DNA from 2 places in the Oxobacter pfennigii genome. Region 2 is predicted to be linked to the other one. Evidence: a T-box and tRNA genes for the amino acid it is inferred to sense, from the RefSeq annotation. Region 2 holds a T-box; the other holds one or more tRNA genes.
What was found. A T-box is a leader RNA that pairs with one kind of tRNA and senses whether it is charged. The one in region 2 lies ahead of leuS (leucine--tRNA ligase), so its partner is inferred to be a tRNA-Leu.

Region 1 (4,407 bases), on a different contig from region 2:
TAGCTCAGTGGATAGAGTTACAGACTTCGAATCTGGAGGCCGTAGGTTCAAATCCTACTGGGCGCGCCAAAACCATTGAAACTACTAGGATTCGAAAAATAATACATCGAAGATAATTTGTCACACCTTTCCCACATAGGGAAAGCAAAAAAATATGGGCCATTAGCTCAGTTGGTAGAGCACCTGACTCTTAATCAGGGTGTCCCGGGTTCGAGTCCCTGATGGCCCACCATGAAATAGAAAAGCCTAACGTATCAATAAATTGAGACGTTGGGCTTTTCTATTATATTGAAATGCGGACGCTGTATTTAATGTTTACGGCTAATCATGTTATCGGCTTTTTACATTCAATCAACCTTCAATTATAGAAAGCATTAACGAGGACAAGGTAGAATTTACAGGGCAAACGTGATTTAATCACTTACTGGTTCATTTAAATAGGAGCTGATGATACTTATTTTCTCTTCTAAGTTTTTGCTAATACCAAAAATATCATAGGTAATTCTTATATATGGTGTAAGCTCTGTATCTATTCTGTTATGAAAAGTAATTGCTAAAGAGATGAAAATCAGCACAGCACTATCATAATAATTACCTTCTCATGCTGCAAACCATAACGCTCTCATTTGCAATATTTTAGTAATCATTGCTACAATAATCAACTGTTATTATACGCTTATATTATAACTTATTTTTTAATGGCAACAAAATAAGCCTTGCAGTAAGAAATACTGCCTGGCGTAGCCGATATTTCATTCACTTTTTACATACGTATGTTAAAATATAATGTAAAACAAATGCTGTACATATAGAGGTGTTAATATTGAAGAAACTGAACAATAAACCTGTGGCTGTTATTTGTGATTTTGACGGGACTATATCGCTAAAAGATGTTAATACGGCAATATTCGAGCATTTTGGAAATGAAGAAACCAGGACAATAGAACAAAGTTATAGGGGGAGCCTTATTGGCCTGAGAGAAAGCCTGCAGACCCAATATGAGAAAATAAGGGTAAGCGAAGAAGATTTTTTTGAGTATGTTGATAGGTATATGGAGATAGACAGTGCTTATTTTGATATGCTTGACTATGCAAGGGATAATAATATCCTTACTATCATTTTAAGCGGCGGATTTATAAACTACGTTAAAAGGCTGTTCAATAAGTACGGCCGAAGCATAGATATACCTGTATTCTCCAACAGTCTGGAGATAAAGGATGGAATTATGGCAGCAAAATACGGGGAGGTTCCGGATTGCATAAAGGATTACGGACCTTGCGGCATATGCAAATATAAATACATGATGCAGTATAAAGACAAATTCAGCTTAGTATATGTAGGGGACGGGTTTACAGACAGATGTGCCGCAGAAGCTGCCGATGTGGTCTTTGCAAAGGATAATTTGGCTGTATTCTGTTTACAGAACAATATAGAATATATCAATTATAAAAGCTTCAGAGATGTTCTGGAGTATTTAGAAAACCTGCCTGAAGATTAGAGCACAGTATTAAGTTACCAATGAAAATGTTGAAATTATATGTTGACGGCAAATTATAAACATAGTATAATTTATTCTTGTCAGGATTAAAACTGATATATGCGAGAGTGGCGGAATTGGCAGACGCGCACGTTTGAGGGGCGTGTGGGCAACCGTACGGGTTCAAGTCCCGTCTCTCGCACCAAATTAATATAATCCGAACCATTTACGACAGGTTAATCCTGTTGATGAAGGGTTCGGATTTGTGTTATATATCTAAAAAATAAGATAGAGGATGCCTTTTCATTCCGGCATCCTCTATCTTTTGTATCGCGGTTATTACTGCTTCCTGTTTTTTAGAGTTCTGTAAACTGCATGACCGCATTCCACCAATGAACAGACTGCAACAACAATGGAAATAAAAACAATAAATGCATTTATTCCACTCGTTCCCATAAAGCGCAGGAAATCAGAGCTGCCCCAATCAACAGCCAGCAGAAAAGATGTGAATTCCGCGCTAAACAAATCGGGCCTGTTTAGCAGGTAAATTATTATGCATGTGCTTACTATATTGTTTACAATAACTGCGCCGCAAACAAAAGGCGTCCATCTACGGGCCTTGATCTTGGAAATGCATTCACAAACGCCCAATAAAGCAATACAAGCAACAGCAGGGACACAGATTGCCAAAAATGCGGCGCTAAAAAGGGTGTGTATTTGCACATCACCATTTTGGATAACGAAAGCGATAGGCAAAAATCCACTGCACATTAAAATAGCCAAAACAGAGAATACAACGGTTAACACCAATTCAGTAATACTGTCGGACAATGGTATTTTGCCTTTATCATTAGGCAATACTTCCGGCAAATCTTCAATTTTCCATTCCTGTTCTTCGCTTTGGCCTGCTTTAGCCCCTGTACGTTCGGCAATTATAAAGCCAACCGTTGTCCATACGAGGGCCTGAAGGGCCGCAGATATGCCCATGGAAATACCCTTTGACAAAGTATTGCTTATTAAATAAGGCAAATCAACCATACCATCTTTTATAGAAGCAATAGCCCCCAGAATTATGCCAATAACCAAAACTACAATTCCGACCAGAGGAAGAACCCACTTTAGTACACGCACATAATCGTCGTAAATAGCCGGAGATATTAAATATCGGGGCTTTTGCCGATACTTCTCTGCTAATGAAGTGGGCGAACCCAATTTATACAATATCATCTTTATTTCGTTTTCATCTGCATGCTCCGACAACATGTCATAGATGTTAGATTTCAACTCTTTACTTACTTCATCCCGGTCTTTTTCCGAGAGGCGGCGTGTAACATCATAGACATAACGCTCAATCAAATTATCCATTATGGTCATCCTCCCTGCAGATGGATTCAATGTTGCTTTGTAGCTTCTTCCATTCTGCTATTAATTCTTTATACACCATTTCGCCTTTTTCACTGATAGTATAGTATTTTCGTGGTCTGCTCTCACTGGTATTCCAGTCGCTAACAAGTAAACCCTGGCTTTCCAGCCGACGCAAAAGGGGATATAGCGTGTTAGCTTCAATGTCTATTTGCTTTTCCTGCATTGTTTCAAGCAATGCGTAGCCATAGTGCGATTGTTTCAAACATCCCAAAACTGCCAGCGTTAAACTACCTCGGCGAAGCTCCGTGATAAAGTTTTGTATTTGCTCGTTCACTGGCATCATATCACCTCATTATCATTATACTGTGTGATACACAATAATATCAATTTAAAATTATTGTGGTTACGATACTGACATTGTGGTTTTCTCCACTTTGTTACGCATAAACATCAAAACAGCCTGGGCAAGAGAATTTACCTCTCGACTTACGGGAATGCATGCTTCCCATGCTTCCATACCGTCTGCCATTGAAGCCCTTTAACTTTATTGACGACGCTTAACAGTTACACGTGACTTGGGACAATGTTCGGTTCCCTTGCATTGAATATCTCATAACAATACGCTGTTTTAGAGGATAACTGCTGGTTAACATCAGCTTGTTACCTATTTTGAGGCTGTCTCAATAGTATTAACAAATACCTCGTAATATGTCGATACTTATATCGTTATAACGTCTTAAAACTCTGAAAACCTTAAAGTTACAGCTTAATTTAAAGAGTCTGAAGGATTGTGATAAAAGTTCCAAACTCAAAATGAGATGAGTTTTTTTAATCAGTAGAAGTCTTTTTTATTTACTTGAAAATATGCATTAATAACTAATATTAGCAAAACTTGAATGTCATAAAAGGGGCATTATAGCTGTGTTTAGGCAAAATACTTATTGAAAAATATATAAAAAATTTATATAATGGAGATACTAAGATACATGCAAATTTCTGAAATATTCGTCAGACTTATATTTTGAACCTACAGAGTTAATAAGGGAGTCCTATATCTCATCACTGATATCAGGCCCAGTGTAAGTCCATTTATGGCAGGGGAAGATAGAGGTATGTATGCGGACACCCACCTATCGAGAGATAGGTGTCAAAATTAAGCAACGGTATTTCGGATAAAAGCTTAATACTATCTAACAAAAACAGAGGAGTGCACTCCTCTGTTTTTGTGTCATATATTATTTTTATCATTCAACAATCATTGCACCGGTATTATCGGCTTCTAAAAGCTTTATATCCCAATTGGTGCTTAATTTGCTGCAGCAGTTTTTAACCTTATCAATTGTGGATATGTCGCATATGATTGTCATGAGTGTTGGGCCTGAACCGCTTAAAAACACTGCGCTGGCACCATTTTCATATGCCGATGCAAATACTTTTTTACCGTCGTTTATCAAATCAAGCCTGTAAGGCTGGTGCATTTTATCTTCCACAGCATATTTTATATTTGTTAAATCACCTGTAATAAGGCTTGCCGTTAGAAGACTGGCCCTTGATACATTGTGCAC
Region 2 (4,407 bases):
CCGTTGTTAAGTGTTGCTATACCCGGCAAAACAACGCTGGAGCCGTCTGTCTGAATAACACCGTTTAAAAAACTGTCCATGTCTTCCAGCATATTACAAATAGGTATTTTTTCATCGGTATCATTGCCTGCCAGGTCTATACCGAATAAAGAAACAAATTTTATTTCAGGGTGGGCAAGAAGTAATTCTGTTAGATAAGCTTTGTCAAGGTCTTTGCTTTTAATTGTATATACCAGGGTATCATTTGCTGATTTTTGAGTATTAATGACCATTTTATACACCTCTATAATTTATAATGTATTAATTATTATAACAAAATGCTGCATAAAAAAACAGGGCATATGCCCTGTTTTCAGCCAATAACTATATTTACAAGTCTTCCTTTGACAACGATGATCTTCTTTACGGATTTGCCTTCAAACATTACCGTTATTTTCTCATCGGCAAGGACTGTTTCTTTGATTTGTTCTTCCGGCATGTCAGAAGGTACTTCAACTTTAGAACGTATTTTACCGTTAATCTGAATTCCAAGCTCAACTACGTCCTTTATTAATGCCGAAGGATCAAATGCAGGCCAGGATTCATTGAATACCGAATAATTCATGCCGAGTTTTTCCCACATTTCCTCAGTGAAATGTGGCGCAAAAGGAGCTAGGCATTTTAAAAGAGTTGTGAGTCCTTCTTTAAATATTTCAGCATTTTTATCCTCTGTATCCGAATCATATTTGTACATGGCGTTAAGAAGCTCCATCATCCTTGCAATGGCAGTATTGAACTGGAACTTATCGGCATCCTCAGTAACACCCTTTACAGCATAATTTATTGCATATTTAAGATCTTTTTCATTCTTTCCTACGGTGCCGGAGGTTTTTATCTCACCCACCCTTGCAGTCAGACGCTCGATTCTGTCCAAGAATCTGTCAATGGCTTTTATACCTTCATCGCTCCAGGCACCGCCTTCAATATAGGCAAAGCCGAACATGAGGTAGAGCCTGAATACATCGGAGCCGAATTTTGATATATAATCATCAGGAGAAACAACATTTCCCCTGGACTTACTCATTTTGTTGCCGTCAGGTCCTAATATGGTGCCCTGATGCACAAGTGAGAGGAAAGGCTCATCAAAATCAAGATATCCCAAATCCCTCAATGCCTTTGTAACGAATCTAGCATATAAAAGGTGCATGCAAGCATGCTCTGCTCCCCCCACATATTTGTCGACAGGAAGCATCTTATTTACTAAGTCCTTGTCAAAAATCTTATCTGAATTCTTATTATCAGGATACCTTAAGAAATAAAATGAAGAGCATACAAATGTGTCCAAAGTATCCGGATCCCTCTTTGCAGGTCCACCACAGTGAGGACAGGTTGTATTCATAAATTCTTCGCTTTTTGCCAAAGGTGATTTTCCGTCCGGTGCAAATTCAACGTTGTAGGGTAAAAGTACCGGCAAATCTTCTTCGGGAACGGGAACCACACCGCATTTATCGCAGTGAATCATGGGTATGGGTGCCCCCCAGTATCTTTGCCTGGATACCAGCCAGTCCCTTAACCTGTAATTTACTTTTAAAGCTCCTTTATTATGGTCAGCAAGCTTTTCCACAATGCCTTTTTTAGCATCCTCGGTAGCAAGTCCGGAGAACTCTCCGCTGTTTACCGACACTCCGTATTCGACAAAAGGCAGATCATCATTTCCTTCAGCTCCCTTAACTACTCTTATTATGGGCAAATTGAATTTTTCAGCAAATTCAAAATCTCTTTCATCATGGCCTGGAACTGCCATAACACAGCCTGTTCCATAGGTATTAAGAATATAATCTGCAGTCCAAACAGGCACTTTTTCGCCGTTTATGGGGTTGATGGCATAAGCTCCTGTAAATACTCCGGTCTTCTCCTTTGTAGTTGACAGCCTTTCAATTTCACTTTGCTTTCTTGCGGCGTCCTGGTATTCTTCCACAGCCTTTTTATATTCGGCGGTAGTAATTTTATCCACCAGTTCATTTTCAGGTGCCAGCACGACATAAGTAACTCCAAAGAGGGTATCCGGTCTGGTGGTGAAAACATTGAAGGTTAAATTACTGTCAGCGATAGAGAATGTCAATTCAGCACCGGTGGATCTTCCGATCCAGTTTCTCTGCATTGCCTTGGTTTTTTCCGGCCAGTCTATGGTATCCAGCTTTTCCAAAAGCTCATCGGCATAATTGGTAATCCTTAAAAACCATTGTGTAAGGTTCTTCCTTGTAACCTCGGTTCCGCAGCGTTCACAGGAGCCGTCCTGTACCTGCTCGTTGGCAAGAACGGTGTTGCAGCTGGGGCACCAGTTAACGGGGGCCTCTTTTCTGTATGCAAGGCCGGCTTTATATAATGTGAGGAAAACCCACTGGGTCCATTTGTAATAATCGGGCATACAGGTTTTAACCTCATGGTCCCAATCAAACATGGCTCCCATTTCCTTAAGCTGCCTTTCCATGGTTTCAATATTATTCAACGTGGAATCCTGAGGATGGATTCCGGTCTTTATGGCGTAGTTTTCAGCCGGAAGGCCGAAAGCATCAAAGCCCATAGGCTGGAATATTTCATAGCCCTGCATTCTTTTCATCCTTGCCCAGGAATCCGTAGGGCCGTAGTTGTACCAATGTCCTACATGGAGCTTTGCACCTGAGGGATATGAAAACATTTCAAGGCAATAAAGCTTTTTATCCAATCTGTCCATATTAAATTTATAAAGTTCGGTATCTTCCCATTTTTTCTGCCACTTTTTATCAATGTCAGTCGAATATGTGGACATAATTTATCCTCCTTGTTTTAATGTCAGGGTTCACATCTCTTATTAAGCAACAGGTATGATGCAGATTTAAGATATGCGCCTGACTTATTTATTCACAATAAAAGCCTTTCATCTGTAAGAGACGAAAGGCTCACTTCCGCGGTACCACTCTAATTAGTTTAACACCCAGCTTATTCGGCATACATAGTATGCCGCGCATAATAATATGCTGTTCCCTTTAACGGTGGAAGCCGTGCAAGCCTAATAAATACTTTCGGTTGCAGGCTCAGGAGCGAGTTTGATAATCTTCGTGCTGCCTTTCACCGCCCGGCAGATCTCTTAAATCAAAAGAAATATCCTTGTTCTCCATCATAGCCTATGGCTGCTTCATAGAAGAAGCATCAAATATAACATAATATTACTACAAAGGTAAATAAAAATAAAGTATTTTTAAGTCTATTAATGTTTGAGTTATATATATATATTTACAATATGTCATATGTTTAGTATAAATTATATGCAAAATTTCCATAAATGAAACATGGGAGAAGAAAATTGATTTTGTATGTGCCACGTTTTAAGGTTATGTTATAATGAATTCGTATGGCTATGCCATACGAATTCATTCAACATGGAATTTGCAGAGCAAATTTCATGATATAATAAATCCCTGCAGGATATATTGCGACATGAATTTCACATAGTAAAATTCATGATATAATAAATAAGTAATATTACGGGGATTAAATCAAATATGCAGGAGGAAAATCACAGCAAATATTATTTCTGTGATAAAAAGGTGAAGTTATGTCAAAAATCATTTTAGTAACCGGCGGAGCCAGAAGCGGAAAAAGCAGTTTTGCCCAGTCTCTTCTTGAAAATAAGGAAGGGGTTCTTTATATAGCTACATCCGTTGCATTTGATGATGAAATGAAGGACAGGGTTAAAAAGCATAAGGAATCCAGACCGTCGAGCTGGAGGACTGTAGAATGCTTTAAAGACATGGATATACATTTGAAGGATGTAGAGGAAAAAGTAATGATTCTGGATTGCATAACCATAATGGTTACCAATCTCATGTTCCACTACGAGTTGGAGTGGGAAGACTTAGGAATGGAAAGAATAAACGAAATAGAAAACCTTATTGCTGATGAAGTAGGTAAACTATTAAAAATTGCAAGGGAAAAGAATGTATATTTAGTAGTCGTGACAAACGAACTTGGCATGGGTGTGGTTCCGGGAAACAAATTGACCAGAGTGTATAGGGATATTGCCGGAAGGATGAACCAGATGATTGCAGCTGAAGCAGATGAAGTATATTTGGCTGTCTGCGGCATACCCCTTAAAATTAAGTAGGTGAAAAATATGAACAGGCTTATATTGATGCTGCAGTTTTTCACGAGAATTCCAATAAATAAAGAGGTTCCGGTAGAGCCGGAGGATTTCAGAGGAGGAAGCATATTCTTCCCGGTGGTAGGCCTTGTTGTAGGGCTTATAAATTTGGCAGTGTATTATCTTGCACGTCACACCGGAAACTACATGTTTGCTGCCATCCTTGCTGTTTTATCCTGGGCTTCAATAACGGGAGCATTGCACTTGGACGGGCTTTCGGATACCTGCGACGGTATTTTTTCCTCCAG

Region 1: it has a tRNA-Leu gene. The T-box ahead of leuS (leucine--tRNA ligase) is inferred to sense a tRNA for this amino acid. The anticodon was not compared.

Annotation. Positions count from the first base shown of each region.
Region 1 covers NZ_LKET01000016.1:103,215-107,621, forward strand. Annotated here, with positions in the region: tRNA gene OXPF_RS02140 (tRNA-Arg) at 1-69, shown strand, start outside; tRNA gene OXPF_RS02145 (tRNA-Lys) at 157-232, shown strand; gene OXPF_RS02150 (MtnX-like HAD-IB family phosphatase) at 824-1,498, shown strand; tRNA gene OXPF_RS02155 (tRNA-Leu) at 1,600-1,682, shown strand; gene OXPF_RS02160 (HAAS signaling domain-containing protein) at 1,817-2,842, opposite strand; gene OXPF_RS02165 (PadR family transcriptional regulator) at 2,835-3,104, opposite strand; gene OXPF_RS23265 (hypothetical protein) at 3,246-3,371, opposite strand; RNA gene ssrS (6S RNA) at 3,833-4,021, shown strand; gene thrB (homoserine kinase) at 4,087-4,407, opposite strand, start outside.
Region 2 covers NZ_LKET01000011.1:12,533-16,939, reverse strand. Annotated here, with positions in the region: gene OXPF_RS00625 (type I glutamate--ammonia ligase) at 1-272, opposite strand, end outside; gene leuS (leucine--tRNA ligase) at 353-2,788, opposite strand; T-box leader at 2,903-3,149, opposite strand; gene cobU (bifunctional adenosylcobinamide kinase/adenosylcobinamide-phosphate guanylyltransferase) at 3,575-4,123, shown strand; gene cobS (adenosylcobinamide-GDP ribazoletransferase) at 4,133-4,407, shown strand, end outside.